4 regions of the Shewanella vaxholmensis genome follow, and region 4 is predicted to be linked to each of the others. Evidence: predicted binding sites of a transcription regulator. Region 4 holds the regulator's gene; each other region holds the start of a gene.
What was found. The regulator sigma-54, encoded in region 4, starts transcription at its own class of promoters, with help from an activator protein. The targets are predictions, from matches to a motif close to GTTGGCACGNNNNTNGNNT.
Positions count from the first base shown of each region.

Region 1 (3,872 bases), on a different contig from region 4:
GGTCACGGTGTATGGGATCTGATGTTTGAGCGTATTGCTTAATCTAGATATTTCAATTGATTAATTAGTTTTTTAACACAACGGGGAAAGTCACTATGGCAACTAATCGTAGCCGTCGTTTACGTAAGAAAATGCGCGTTGATGAATTCCAAGAGTTAGGTTTTGATATGGCTTGGACTTTTGATGCATCAGTATCAGAAGCCGATATCGATGCAACTGTTGATAAATTTATCGATGAAGTGATCGAAACCCGTAAGTTAGGTTTCCATGGCGGCGGTCACATCGAATGGGAAGGCATTATCGCAACCCAAACGATCGGCAAATGTACCGAAGAAGATATTGCAGCAGTTAAGGCATTCTGGGCGAATCAAAAAGTGTCTCAGGTTGAAGTTAGCGAACTGTACGACATTTGGTGGGGTTAATGCCCGAGTTGGCATTACTTGAGGAAGTGGTCGAGAAAGTTCGACCCTTGCTCGGCCAAGGAAAGGTTGCAGATTACATCCCCGCACTGGCCAGCGTTGATGCTGGCAAATTAGGCATTGCCGTCACAACCGTTGATGGTGAAACCTTAGGTGCGGGCGATTACCTTGAGCCGTTTTCGATTCAAAGTATCTCCAAAGTTTTCAGCTTAACCTTAGCGTTAACTTTATATGAAGAAGCCGAAATTTGGAGCCGAGTTGGCAAAGAACCTTCGGGCCATTCATTCAACTCTTTAGTACAAGTCGAGTTAGAACGTGGCAAGCCGCGCAACCCATTTATCAATGCTGGCGCGTTAGTGATTGCTGACTTATTGCAGAGTCGTTTAGGTGCACCTAAACACAGAATGCTCGAGTTAGTTAGGCAACTAAGCCAAAACGATAAAGTCAGTTTCGACAAACAAGTGGCCGACTCAGAATATCAGCATAGTGCGCGCAATGCGGCGATTGCTTATTTGATGAAGTCCTTTGGTAATTTTCAAGGCGATGTTGATACTGTGCTACGCACCTATTTTCATTACTGCGCCTTAAAGATGAATTGCGCTGACTTGTCTAAAGCCATGTTGTACTTGGCTAATCGCGGCAAAAGCATAATTGGGACTGAGCTTATCTCTCAGGTGCAAACTCGGCAGCTTAATGCCCTGTTGGCGACTTCGGGCCTATACGATGGAGCGGGCGAGTTTGCCTATCGTGTCGGTATGCCTGGTAAAAGTGGTGTCGGTGGTGGCATCATTGCCGTTATTCCTGGGGAACTGTCGATTTGTGTTTGGTCGCCAGAACTCGATGGCAATGGCAATTCGCTTGCTGGCACTGCCATGCTTGAGCATTTAAGCCAACGCCTTGGTCGTTCCATTTTCTAGTTTTACTTCACGTTTTTATTAGCACTATCAGACTAAAAGTTAGCGAATTTCGCTAATGACCTTTTAGTGCTAACTTTCCTAAATCCAACATAATCATATTGTTATAAAGTTGGCACGTCTCCTGCTATAAGCTATTCAGTAGTTTAGGTTTATCGAATTATTCAGATTAAAGGACGAACAACATGAAATTAAATAAGCTATTAACTGGATTTGCCTTATCCGGCGTGATTTTAGGGACATCTGGCCTACAGTTGGCGCAAGCGCAAACAGAGCCTAAAGTCGATGAACGTTGTGAAGTCTCTTTAAATTATGACGTTATGGTTGAGCCTAAAAAATTAGTCATGAGCGAGAAGGGCACCGAAAAGTATCGCATCGAAGTCGATAAGTTATTTGTTGAAGGCAAACAAGTAAACTTAACCGATAAGCAAAAAAAGCTAGTGACTCAATACGCCGATGAAGTGTCGACGCAAGTGCCTGAAGTGATTGAAGTCGTGAACGAGGCCGTCGCATTAGCTTCGCAAGCGGTGAGCATGGCGTTAACCCCTTTAATGGGCGATGCGGCCGGTGCTAAATTCGATGAAATGATGGCAGGCGTCCAAAAGCGTGTTGATTCAGTTGCCTACCGTCATGGCGATAGCTTCTATCTCGGCGCGACGGAGGACTCGATTCAGAACACCTTTAACGACGAATTCGAGCAGGAAATGGAGCAAATTGTTCAGAACTCAGTGGGCACCATTATGATGACCATAGGTGGCCAAATCATGTCGGGTGACGGTGATAGTTTTGAAGCCAAGATGGATGCCTTCTCCAAAAAAATGGACAACTTAGGCCAAGATATTGAGCAACAAATTGAGAGTCAATCTAAGGGACTGGAAGCTAAAGCTGACCGTTTGTGCGACCGATTTGAAAATCTGTTAGTGCTTGAAAATCAATTACGCCAAGAGGTACCAGAACTCGCGCCTTATGCGTTGACACAAAACTCAACCAAGGAGCTGCGTGAATAGTTCTTGTTAATCGTCCTTACTAATAGTTTTTGTGAATAGCCCTTGGTTTTAACTGCAATAACTTCTATCTCCTTGTGCATGAGTCAAATTTGAATGCTACGCCCCTAGTCAATTTATCGCCTAGGGGCTTTTTTATTGGCTAATTCTTAGTGGCGAAAGCTATGAGGATAAAGTCGATGTGGCTTGTAGGCTTGGCTTGCAGCGATTTAGTTCGGAATGTTACAGTCTAGAGACGAATATTTGGTATACTCTTAAAATATAATTAAAAGCTGGCATATCAGTCAGATATAACACCCTACTTTAGTGGACTTTTTCGGTCTAAATCTCTGCGTTATATCACTTTAATGCGAGATATCAATGCTATGGTTATTTTTAAGCGATGATTACGCTAACCACTGCTATTCACCGAAAGTTAATATCATTGTCGTAAACAGCTTAAGGCGACTTCCATGTTAGAACTGTTAGAACCTATTGCGATTTTTACTCATGTGGCCAGAGCTGGTAGTTTTAGTGCCGCCGCAAGAAGGCTTGGGATTTCTAAGTCTAAGGTCAGTACACAAGTCGCCGATCTTGAACATAGACTTGGTGTTCAATTAATCCAACGTACCACCCGCAGCTTAAGCCTGACTGAAGCAGGGCATTTGCTGTATCTGCAAGGTGAAGAATTGCTGCGTGACGCTGAACAAGCGATAGCCAGCGTGCATAACTTAAATGATGCGACCCGCGGCGTGCTTAAGGTGGGGATTTCCCAGTCCTTTGGGGTGATGCATATCATTCCTGCGCTGCCATCCTTTATGGCAAAACATCCTGAGCTTGAGCTACAAGTGAGCTTACTGGACCATAAAGTAGATGTAGTGAGTGAAGGCTTAGACTTACTGTTAACTATGTCGGAGCAATTACCGCTTGGCATGGTTGCTAGACCTCTGATGAAGTGCCAATTCCTGTTAGTTGCTTCTCCAGGCTACATTGCTCAACATGGCGAACCAACTCGACCTGAGCAGTTAGTTGACCACAATTGTTTGGTCTATCAAGGCGAGTGGCACGAGCACAGCATGTGGCAATTTAAGAAGGGTGATGATTACTGTGAAATTGGCGTATCGGGCAATTTCAGGGTGGATAACGCACCCGCATTAAAATCCGCCGCAATCAGTGGTCTTGGGGTTGTGTATCTTGCAAGTTATCTGATGGAAGATGAAATTGCCAAGGGGACATTAGTGCCTTTACTGAAGGATTGGCAATTGACCCACCATCTGCCATTGCAGGCGGTTTATCCCCGTCGTAAGCACTTAGCACCTAAGGTCAGTTCTTTTATCGAATTCATCAAAGATCACATAGGAACGCCGCCGTATTGGGATGCGCCCTATGTCGAATTATTCAGTAAACGTCAGTAAAATAGGAAACATTGTTCTCAAAACCAGTTATATGTAATTTTAAATTAACTAGGCACTTTTGTGACTATTTAAAATCAATGCTTTAGGTTGAATTGGTGGGTGCATTTGCGAATGATTTTTTAGGGTGTTATAAAGCTGTTT
Region 1 covers NZ_JAUOEV010000003.1:208,524-212,395, reverse strand. The annotation lists gene trmB (tRNA (guanosine(46)-N7)-methyltransferase TrmB) at 1-42, shown strand, start outside; gene Q4Q46_RS04570 (YggL family protein) at 96-422, shown strand; gene glsB (glutaminase B) at 422-1,336, shown strand; gene Q4Q46_RS04560 (YggN family protein) at 1,519-2,340, shown strand; gene Q4Q46_RS04555 (LysR family transcriptional regulator) at 2,790-3,731, shown strand.
Region 1: the regulator sigma-54 is predicted to act here: its motif matches at 1,445-1,463, upstream of Q4Q46_RS04560 (YggN family protein).

Region 2 (3,872 bases), on a different contig from region 4:
TCTATGTTCGTTCTAGCTCATTCGAACTCAAAACAGTAGGCGAAGCCCTACAAGATGGCAATAAAGGCGATCGGATCAGAGTCAAAAATAGCAGTTCAAACAAAGAACTAGATGCTATAGTCACGGGCATTGGCGAAGTTGAAGTAAGAATGTAAAATAATCTAAAGCTTTTTTATAAGCTGCCGATACCCCAGTTAAGAAATCCCGTACACACGACGCTGGAGCCGAAAATGGCAATTGATATTAGCAAACTCAACACTGCAACGACCGCACAAGTTCGTTCAGGTGCAACTAAAACTAGCAGCGATCAATCTGCTCAAGTTGCCACAAAATCGACAACACCACAAAGAAGCGACTCAGTGGTGATTACAGCGCAAGCGCAACAACTGCAAGGAGCTCAGACTAAAATGGCGAGCCTTCCTGAAGTTGATCAAAAGAAAGTGGCCGAAATTAAACAAGCTATCGCCGAAGGCCGCTACAAAATTGACCCCGAAAAGTTGGCTGCCAATATTGCAAGTTTTGAAGCCGAACTTAATGACTTAAATAAAGAGTAACTATGACTGAAATAGCTAAACTGGTAGATCTACAACACGCCCATTTGGCTGTTCTTAAGCAAATCATACTCAAGGAAAAAGGCGCTTTGGTTGACCAAAACGCCGATTTACTGCTTTCTCTTGCTAACGAAAAATCACAATGTCTGAAGGAACTCAAGACTAATGACGATATTCTGGCAAACCACACTGATAAGTCTCAACTCACTCAGCAAACCGAACTCGTGCATAAAATGGCCGTTGTCAAAGACGCCTTAACTGAATGCAAAGCACTGAACGATCAAAATGCCAGTTTAATTGAGATGAATTTAGCCAGTCTCAATCGCTTCGCTCAAGCTTTACAAGCCAGCAGAAACGCCTCCAGCCTTACGTATAACGATAAAGGCAAGACCTCAACTATCTCAAGTTTAGGTAATGATTTAAAAGCCTAACAGGCGCATCAATTCATACTCTGTATTTCCAGCTTCTAAGCTCTGATTAAAAATTAAACTTTAGTACTTTGCAGAAATAGAAAAGCCGCATACTACTCGTATAGTCCGCGGCTCAATAGAGTCATGTAGAAATGACTAGAAATACGTGACTTCTTTCACTCGCTGTGGACGACTCTGTTGTTGATACAGCGCCCATACCTGTGAAAAATCCAGTTCTAACTCAGTGACATAATGATCGCCTGCCGGATAACTCTTAACGACCCGCGCCCCACGGATCACGCCAGAAACCGACGCTTTAACATTATCGTCAGTCAACATCCAATCACTGACACTGCTGTTTGCCGTTATTTTCTGCCCATAAACTTGTTCTGCTAATTCACGATAGGCCACAATTTTTGATGCTTGCATGGCCATCAACACTCTTTGTGATTGCTCTTTAGCCGGTTGAGTCGCTAAGGGCGCATATCCTATGGCCGTTAACTTAGGAAAACTCGGCGGAGGCACATCTTCCCATTGCACATATCTATCTTTAGCAGCGCAGCCAGTTAGCATTAGCGCCGCAATAACTAAAAGGTAGCGTTTCATTTTCCATCTCCTAAAACACGCACTTCATTCATGCCTGGACTCGCCTGACGATATAAGATGCCATTTTGTGACACAATTTGCTCCGAAGGCTGCATGTAGTTTGCCAACTCTTTTTGAGTCACAAAAGTTTGAGAGGCCGATACCACACGATTGTTACTTATGTTCACAATCCGAGTATTGATCGCCATACCATTGGTAACTGGGCTCATAGTCGAAACGACAAGATGCTCAACGGGAAGATTTTTCGACAATTGTTGCCAATCTCGCGTCAAAATAAAATCCCCATTAGCCGTCACTCTCAAGCCATCAGCTAAATTCAAATCCACTACATTAAACTGAAAGCTATGGAGCGACGTCATTAATCCTTGCTGTAACTGCTGCGCCAACGCATTTGTGCCATTCATGTCACCTACTAATACAGGGGTGGCGACGACAATTGGCTGATCAGAGCGCAGAGCATCATTTTGCTTAACGAGCTCTGTCACAATTCGCTGTGCTAAATGGTTGATCACTGCCGTTGGCGGCAACCCATTGCCATCCACTAAACTCGGCTTGGGCGGTGTAACCGATTTAGCCACGCATCCACCTAACATAATCAATGTTAAGGGAATAATCACACGCTTTAGCATTGGATTTACCTCATCTGTGGGTGTACTGGCAATTAAATCACTCACACTCTATGCGTTTCATTTTTGTGAGTAACAAAAGCCAGCAATCTTCGGACCAAAATTGCTCCAGCCCGACAATATTATGCTCATACGCTGTATATCGACTGCGCCAATGGAAACTTTATCGAAAACTCTCGTTACTCAGGCATGAAATTTGCTTTGTCGGTATATTAGATTAAGTGTCAGGAAACTGGCTCGATTAGCAAGCTCGCCAATAGCTTAGCGATAAGGATTGTATTGATGCATATACCAGGTTCAGCTTCGCTCATCATTTTGGGCCTTGCACTCTTGTCTTTGCCTACTCAGGCCGAATGGATAGAAGCCAGTGGTGAAGCGACTATTATCAATGGTAATACGGCTCAAGCAAGGGAAGAAGCGATTAATCAAGCCGTTAGCTACGCGACATTAAGCACAGGCATTCAAATATCCAGTGAACAACAAACCTCTAACGGAAACCTTACACAGAATAACTTCGCGATAAATCGCAACGCCCAAGCCATCAGCATCCAACTCGTTAGCGAACGAATCCAGGGAAACAAAATTTATGTGTCCCTACGACTCGATCTAAATGATGATCCTACGCAGCAGTGTCCAAATGGACAATTAAAGGCTGCGATTTTAATCCCTCAAGCACAAATCAAAGATCGTTCTCAGCTCAGATATGGGCAGCTTTCAGGTTTTGAAGAAGTTATTTCAGAAAAACTTGGTAGTGTTATAGAAGATTACTCCGCCACAGGCTTTAGCCACACTCACGCTAAAGAGCTGCTCGATATTAAGCAAGATCTAGTGGATATCCGCGGTTATCGACTCCCAAGCTGGCTCAGTGAAATTACCGACAGCCAATATATCCTCCAACCACAAATTATGGATATCTCAATGGAGCCAGTGCAGCCAACCTTCCTAGGATTCTGGGATGAAGCTCCACTCAGGCAATTCCAGTTCAAACTTAGCCTTTATCATGGGATCAGTGGCGAAGAAGTCTGGAGTAAAAGCTACAGCACATCGGCGCCATGGGAATTTGAAGAACAAGCCATTATTGCCCCAAATACAGACAGATTCTGGCGATCATCCTATGGCAAAAATATTACTAAATTAATGCAACAGGCTACCCACGATTTGGACAGCACACTCAATTGCAGACCCTTACTCGGCCAAGTCGTGAGCCGCCAAGCGGACAGGATCATTTTAAATCTCGGCCGTAAACATGGCATTCGTGTTGGGGATAAATTCCAAGTCGTATTACAGCAAAACCTACCGGATAGACTCAATGAAATGCGCGCCGTCGCAACCAAAAGTCGAGCCACGGTAAAAATCGAACAAGTGAGTGAAGAAAGCTCAACAGCAGTACTTTTAGACCAAAATGCGGCCTACAATGTGCAGATAAACGACATAGCGCTTAAGATTTAAGCAACTAAATCATAAGCCTTTTAATCAGAGATAAAACCAGTATAATCACTGTCGTCTCTCTATAGCTCAACAGGATAGAGCAGCCGCCTCCTAAGCGGCCGATCGGGGTTCGAGTCCCTGTGGAGAGACCAGATAATGCTTGTGTGATTTCAACTTCACTTGAAGATTTTTCTGATAAGAATAATTTTCAAAAACACATTTAAAACTTCCTCAGTCTATATCCCTTAAAA
Region 2 covers NZ_JAUOEV010000003.1:132,912-136,783, forward strand. The annotation lists gene flgA (flagellar basal body P-ring formation chaperone FlgA) at 1-155, shown strand, start outside; gene flgM (flagellar biosynthesis anti-sigma factor FlgM) at 231-554, shown strand; gene Q4Q46_RS04205 (flagella synthesis protein FlgN) at 557-982, shown strand; gene Q4Q46_RS04210 (LPP20 family lipoprotein) at 1,118-1,567, opposite strand; gene Q4Q46_RS04215 (FlgO family outer membrane protein) at 1,564-2,196, opposite strand; gene Q4Q46_RS04220 (flagellar assembly protein FlgT) at 2,476-3,642, shown strand; tRNA gene Q4Q46_RS04225 (tRNA-Arg) at 3,698-3,773, shown strand.
Region 2: the regulator sigma-54 is predicted to act here: its motif matches at 2,377-2,395, upstream of Q4Q46_RS04220 (flagellar assembly protein FlgT).

Region 3 (3,872 bases), on a different contig from region 4:
TGAGAGACAGGAATAAGCTTACTGCCTAAACCAAATAGCGCGTGGCTGAGAGCGTTAGTGGTACCTAAAGGAATGATCCCTAAGGCGATGTCGGTGTTCACTATTTCCGATGCCACCTCTGTCACTGTGCCATCGCCACCACAGGCAATAATGATATCGGCGCCGCTACTACGGGCTTTTTTGGCGAAGGTATTTGCGCTGATATTTTCGCTGGTGAGCTTTAACGTTAGGTCAAAATAGGCTTTTAGTTCGTCTTGGATTTGCTCGCCATATTGTTGCCATTTGCCGCCGCCAGAGACAGGGTTAGCGATAATCCACGCCACTTTGTGGATGTTGATTTTGCCTTGCTTAAGCATGTGTTCAAGGGCGCGTAATTGCCATTTGTTTAAGCCCGCGGTTTTGCGAACTTGCTTTATTTGTTGCAGTACTTCGGCGAAGTTGCGCTGTTTATCTTTACAGACTAAATAGGCGGCGAGTACCAGTACTGAGCGGCCGCGCCCCATAGCACAGTGGATCAGCACCTGTTTATTGGCGCGCACTTGGCGATGCAACCAGTTAACGGCTTGATTGAGCTGGGCACTGGTCGGCACGCTATGGTCGAGGATGGGAATGTTCAAATACTCGATATGATCTTCAAACTGCGACCAATCTAAGCCATCAAACTCGGCGGTCACATCAAGAATGGCGGTAATCTTATTGGCTTTGATTTTCTGCAGATCCGCAGAAAATAATCGGCAGCCGAGATACAACTGCTCATCTATCTTTTGCATCGACGGCACAGAGTCGCGTTTTCTGGCCCAATGATTATACAGCCGACAGCCCAATAAAAACGGAATAAAGCCCCAGCGAATATACCAAGGGATAGTGCCATCTTGGCGCTTTCTAAAAATGCTGGCGAGATTAAACCAGTAGGCTGAACCGACTAAAAATAGCGACAGGCTTGTCCAAGCCCAAATAAAGGTGAGCAGGGGAGACGTACCCGTTACTGCAAAATAGGCGAGTAACACGGCACCCATAAAGTAGAAATATTTGATGTGGATTTTGCTTAGCATACGCGCCCTCCAATGCTGTATTTTTGATTTAACCGCTGCATGTTGAACGGCTGACTGAATCGGTGAATCGCGTTGTTAACATTAGATCAAAAGGGTGGCAGTAGATATGTCTATTGCCACCCTCAAGTTAGGTTAAAGGTCAGATTAGCACTTAGTATCTTTAGCCTTAACGCCTTCTTTCACTTCTTCACAGGCATCTTCAATGGCATTACCTGCATCAGTCATCACTTCATCAATTTTTTCGCCGGCATCTTCGGCTTTGTTATCGCTACAGGCGGTTAAACCTAAAGCGAGCAATAATGCCAGTGAGGCGCTTGTCATCAGAGTAAATGGTTTCATATACATCTCCTTTCTAAAAAATAATTAAAGTCGCGGTGACTTGCCCTTGAGGGCATTAATCAGCAGTGAAATCACGAGTAACACAATAAATAAGAAGAAAATAATTTTTGCGATACCTGCTGCGCCTGCTATTCCAGTAAATCCTAATAGTCCAGCAACAATGGCAACAACCAGAAATACTAATGTCCAACCTAACATATCAACCTCCTCGCTTAGTATTAATCCTTCTTATGACCGAGTGTGTCATTTGTAAGGTACGGCTAATGGTGAATTAGATATTGCGAACTTAATGCCAACTTTACATATTTTAATTAGTTTATTGATTTTTAAATGAAATTTCATTGGTTGATTTTAAGTTGGCGTGAATGTACTAAACGTAGTACAGGCAATTTTTACCTAAGCTTCGGTAAGAGTTTCAGTCAGAAAATAGAGGAGCACAGCATAAAAAAGCCGATACCATTTGAGTATCGGCTTAGATGAAGACGTCGATAGCAAGGCCGAGAAAGAGACAATACTTTGCGGTAAGCTGCCAGCACTTGCGCATTAACTATCATCGCCAGCAGCTTCACAGGGTCCTATTAAGCAGCATTTGTATGATATCTGTTAGACAGTACGGCAATGACGGCACAGCAAATACCATAGAACGCACCAAGACCTCCATAATATATTCCTGCTTCACCCGACGTAATATGCCCTGAGGCAAAAGATATAGATATTCCAATATATGCGCTTAAAAGACCCAGGGTGGCACCCGCTAACCCAAACTTACGACCACTATGAATGGATGCCAAAGTGCCAGCTGCGGTGGTATTAATATCTAGATTGCTTACGTTAATATCAAAAGCTGCCGCTAACGCTCTTTTTGATTCTAAAGAACTTGTGCCTTCGCTTTCTATTCTCTGAATAGTACGAATGCTCAGTCCTGAGATTGTGGCAAGTTGATCTTGTGACCAAGAACGTTCGTTTCGAAGCTTCTTAACTAAGTCTTTGTTTATCATCTGTTCCATTTTCTAGTTCCTAATAATGATTGCTAGAGGCTAATCATCATCCGAAACTCTTGATTTTAGTTATGACAACCTTACGTCAAAGTTACGACAGTGGCCCGCCAAGTTGTTTAACGCCGCCAACAGCGAGCAAATGTTAAGTTTGAAAGACGCAATGCTAGGCCTTGTTAAGTGTTCACCTCATAACCAAACCGAACCCCGCTTGATTAATGATATCTGTGCATTGTGATATGAACCACATTGCAGAAGCAGTAGGCTCATACTTGCATAGAATATTAATTTTAAATTCTTTACCCTTTGAATCTGGATTGGTTTCAAATATTTCACCAGACTCCAAGAAAGCCAAGTCGGTATTAATCTTTTCCTGTGTAGAAATAGATGCCCGTCATCCCATTCCAAATGATCTGAGAGGGTTAGCACCACGACACCTTCTTGATCTATTCCAATGGAGTCAACTGAACCTTGACCTTCTATGCTCATAGATATTTTACACTTATATAATGCGCATAATCTTACCTTCAATTACTTGGCGAGGTGACTCGCAAATTAATGATTTATAAGGAGCTTTGCACGATAGTAAATATCATTCTGGGTAGAAAGTATGCATCTGTATTACTACGTATTTTGTTTGGCGAATTGTTTATAAGATATTGAATATTAAGACTTGATTGAAAGTATTATTTGAAATAATGCACAAAACGATACTTTTGAATGACAAAAAACTTTATTCACAAATCATGTGGTATGTAGATTTTTGGGGAAGGGATATGTCCTATCAAAGTTTGCCTCGCAGCCCATTCTTAAATTAGGCAGCATGTATTCGATTGGTTGCAGGCGTGCATTGTCGCGGCAGTGGCCATCGGAAAAGGGACTTTTCCGTTGAGCCCCCAAGGATGGGTTTACGGCGTACCACTGGAGCGCCAGTGCTTAGCAGCATTGGCACAAACAGAGCCAATAACTCAAGGGATTAGATTGGTAATAAGGTCGGCGGCTTCGATTTAACGAGGTAGTGAAGAAGATTGCATCAAGTAGGGAGTTGAGTCCCTACTTGATGTCTCGATAGTCCGTTAGGGGTTAAAAACGATTTAGCGGTTTCCAGCGTTGCAGGCTAACTGGAATGCTAACCCCTTGGGATAACAGCAAGTTAATCCGGGATTGATAGGCCGCGCCCACCATTAAATGTTTGGCTAAATCGACCGCATTACGGGCTTTATAGTCATCTAAATAACTGCCTTTTGCCCACGCATTAAATGCGCCAAGGGCAGGGCCTGCCCAAATTTGGTAATCCATTTCGCGGCCGACTTCACCTGTGTTCGACCAGCGGCTAGACAGACCCAAATACCAGCGGAAAATCAACGCCATCTTACGTTTGGGGTTATCCAGTGCGCGCTCGATTTGCTTAGGATCGCGCTCGTTAAAGTGGGCGACAGTGCCCGCCCAAATGTCATCGAGTGATGCGCGAAACACTTGCTCTTCG
Region 3 covers NZ_JAUOEV010000001.1:134,102-137,973, reverse strand. The annotation lists gene Q4Q46_RS00545 (diacylglycerol kinase family protein) at 1-1,052, opposite strand, end outside; gene Q4Q46_RS00540 (hypothetical protein) at 1,197-1,391, opposite strand; gene Q4Q46_RS00535 (DUF1328 domain-containing protein) at 1,416-1,589, opposite strand; gene Q4Q46_RS00530 (helix-turn-helix transcriptional regulator) at 1,970-2,398, opposite strand; partial or broken gene Q4Q46_RS21360 (DUF6572 domain-containing protein) at 2,571-2,875, opposite strand; gene pfaD (eicosapentaenoate synthase subunit PfaD) at 3,470-3,872, opposite strand, start outside.
Region 3: the regulator sigma-54 is predicted to act here: its motif matches at 1,670-1,688, upstream of Q4Q46_RS00535 (DUF1328 domain-containing protein).

Region 4 (3,872 bases):
ACGTAAACCGATCTGTGTTGCCCACCCGTGCAGCCAATCGCCACAGTTAAATAACTGCGATTGTTGCGCTCGAGATGTGGCAGCCAAGTTTCCAGTAAATTTTCGATTTGCCAGATGAACTTATTCACGAGTGGTTGACGATTTAAGAACTCAGCCACGGGTTCATCTAAGCCTGTCAATGGACGCAGCGCCAGTTCCCAGTGTGGGTTAGGCAGGAAGCGTACATCGAACATAAAGTCGGCTTCGGTTGGCATACCGTGCTTAAAGCCAAAGGACTCGAAGTTGATCACTAACTCTTTATCGACGCTGCCGAGCAGAATTTGTCTGACTTGGTCGCTTAAATCATAGATATTCAGGTTCGACGTATCTATGTAGTGATCGACCAGTTTTGACATAGGCTCGAGCAGCTTCCCTTCCAGTTTTATCGCTTCTTGCAAAGAGACTTGGCTCTTCGACAAAGGGTGCAAACGGCGGGTTTCGCTGTAACGCTTGAGCAGAATTTTATCGCTGGAATTGAGGAAGAAGCTGGTTAACTCAGTATCAGGAGGCAGGCTCGCGAGTTGCTTCACTAAGACCTTGTCCTGCTCAGGCATGTTACGCACGTCGACACTGATGGCGACGAGATCGTTACTGCCTTTGAGTTGCTCAAGCAAAGTGCCGATTAAGGGCAAGGGAAGGTTATCGACACAATAATAGCCGAGATCTTCGAGTACCCTTAGGGCGACAGATTTGCCTGAGCCTGAGCGGCCCGACACTATGACCAGTTTCATCCAGTGATTACCTGATAGAGTTCCGTTTCATCATGCGTCTTGCGTAATTGCTTTAATATTTGCTTGTCGCTCAGCTTTTCGGCCATGCAAGACAAGGTACTTAAGTGCTGCTGACATTGGTCTGCAGGCACCAGTAGTGCAAATAAAATATCAACAGGTTGCTTATCGATAGCATCGAATGCTATCGGCTCTTCACACTTAATGAGTATGGCAATGGGCTGATCTATATCGGCTAGTCGACCATGTGGAATGGCGATGCCGTTACCTATACCTGTGCTCCCCATCTTTTCGCGCGCCACTAGGCTTTCGAATATCTCTTGAGATGAGAGGGTCGGGTACTGGGCAGCGACTAAGTCGCTGATGAGTTCCAGTACCTTTTTCTTGCTGCCCGGAGTGGCGCAGGTAGTGCACTCCGGCCGCAGTATGGTACAAAGTTCCATTATTAGTGTTTTGTTAACTTCTCTTTGTGTTTAATAACCTGACGATCAAGCTTGTCAATCAGGGCGTCTATAGCGGCATACATGTCAGCATGCTCTGAAGTAGCAAAAACTTCACCACCGATAAGATTTATTCTCGCTTCGGCGATCTGTTGCATTTTCTCGACATTGAGCACAACGTGCACATTATTGATCTGTTCGAAATGGCGTTCAAGTTTTGAAAACTTTTCTTCTACATATGCGCGTAACGATTCGGTAATTTCGACATGGTGTCCACTCAGGTTTATTTGCATAGAAACGTCCTCCGATATCCACTGTAGGTTATAAACTTTTACGCTGATTAGAAGGCGGAATGAGCATAGCCTCTCGGTACTTCGCAATGGTTCTGCGGGCTACGTTGATCCCTTGTTCTGCCAGAAGTTGCGCCATCTTACTGTCGCTCAATGGTTTTTTCTGGTTTTCCGCGGCAACCAGTTTCTTAATGAAGGCCCTGATTGCTGTGGATGAGCACTCCCCACCATCGTCAGTACCGACGTGGCTAGAGAAGAAGTATTTTAGTTCAAAAAGTCCCTTAGGGGTATGCATGTATTTCTGTGTCGTCACCCGTGAGATGGTCGACTCATGCATTTCTACCGCTTCGGCAATATCGTTAAGCACCATAGGTTTCATGGCTTCTTCACCGTATTCAAAGAAACCTTGCTGATATTGCACTATGCAATTCGCAACTTTAAGTAAAGTGTCGTTACGGCTTTCTAGGCTTTTGATAAACCATTTAGCCTCTTGCAGATGGCCACGAATAAATTGGCTATCGGCTTGGTTTTTAGTACTGCGCGCCATCGATGCATAGTGTTGATTTACATTGATTTTTGGCATGCAGTCTGGGTTAAGTTCAACCACCCAGCGGCCATTCTTCTTCGACACAGACACATCTGGGATGACGTATTCGTCATCGTTGGGCGTAATCAATAAACCTGGGCGGGGATTGAGGGTTTGGATAAGCGCGATGCCGTCCCTTAACTCATCCTCTTTTAATTTAGTCTTACGCATCAACAATCTAAAATCGCGGGCGGCGATCAGATCTAAATGATCTTTGATCAACATGCGGGCATTTTCTAGATGGGGAGTGTCAGCGGCGAAATGCGACAGTTGGATCAGCAGGCACTCGCTTAAATCGCGGGCGGCCACACCAATGGGATCAAAATGTTGAATGCGCTTGAGTACGGCTTCGACTTCGTCGAGTTCGACCTCAGGATTACCCATAGCTTCGAGGATTTCATCAGTGCTTTGGGTGAGATAGCCTTGATCGTCGATGGCATCAATAATGGCGGTAGCAATGGCTAAATCGGTTTCAGAAAACGGCGTGAGGTTTTTTTGCCATTCTAAGTGCTCATACAGGCCTTCACTGGTCTCACCTTGGAAGGGCATATCATCTTCACGACTGCCACCGGGGCCAGAATTAGGGGAGGCGGTGAACACTTCATCCCAGGTGGTGTCCATGGGGAGTTCGTCGGGCATGGACTCTTTCGTGAGCGACTCTGCCGTGTCTATGGTGGAGCTGTCTTTTTCTGGCGGCAGGGTGCTAGATTCACTGAAATCCGTATCGGATAGCGTTTGGTTTACAGGGGCTTTAGTGGCGTCGAATTGATCCTCTTCCAGCTCGAGAAGGGGATTAGAATCTAAGGCTTGCTGGATCTCTTGCTGCAGTTCTAATGACGACAGTTGCAACAGACGTATGGCCTGTTGTAATTGTGGCGTCATGGTTAACTGTTGACCCAGTTTGAGCTGGAGTGACGCTTTCATGTTACCGCTGATCCCTACGTTATTATTGTTGGATGAGGTCGCTTGTTATCATCTTGAGTGGAGCACAATGCTGGCACAAATTGCCTTCATTGGCTCCGCTTGATTAACTATAGCCTGAATTGTTCACCTAAGTACACAGCCCTAACTTGCTGATTGTCTAAGATCTCTGCAGGTGTTCCTTCGGCAATCAGGTTTCCGTGACTCACAATATAGGCATGTTCACACACATCTAATGTCTCGCGAACATTATGGTCGGTGATCAACACGCCAAGGCCACGACTTTTGAGCTGTTCGATAATCTTTTTGATGTCGATAACTGAAATAGGATCGACACCCGCAAAGGGTTCATCGAGCAAAATGAACTTAGGATTTGCTGCTAACGCCCGCGCAATTTCGACACGGCGACGTTCACCGCCCGACAATGACATGCCTTGGCTGTCACGGATGTGGGTGATGTGGAATTCTTCGAGCAGATGCTCGAGTTGTTCTTCCCTTTGCTCTTTCTTCAATTCTTTGCGCGTTTGCAGTACGGCCATGATGTTGTCATGGACTGTCAGCTTACGGAAGATACTGGCTTCCTGCGGCAAGTAACCTATGCCTTTGCGGGCGCGCAGGTGCATAGGATCTGCGGTTAAATCATCATCGTCGATAAAGATGTGGCCTTTATCGCTTTTAACCAGACCGACGACCATGTAAAAGGTGGTGGTTTTACCCGCACCGTTTGGGCCGAGCAGTCCAACAACTTGACCTGTCTTTACCGTTAGACTGACGTCTTTAACCACTTGGCGACTCTTATAACTCTTCGCCAGATTTTGTGCTCTTAGGGTGATTTGGGTCATTTAGAGTCCTGCTTTTTCACAGGTTT
Region 4 covers NZ_JAUOEV010000012.1:119,580-123,451, forward strand. The annotation lists gene rapZ (RNase adapter RapZ) at 1-770, opposite strand, end outside; gene ptsN (PTS IIA-like nitrogen regulatory protein PtsN) at 767-1,210, opposite strand; gene hpf (ribosome hibernation promoting factor) at 1,213-1,500, opposite strand; gene Q4Q46_RS12180 (RNA polymerase factor sigma-54) at 1,529-3,007, opposite strand; gene lptB (LPS export ABC transporter ATP-binding protein) at 3,115-3,846, opposite strand; gene lptA (lipopolysaccharide transport periplasmic protein LptA) at 3,843-3,872, opposite strand, start outside.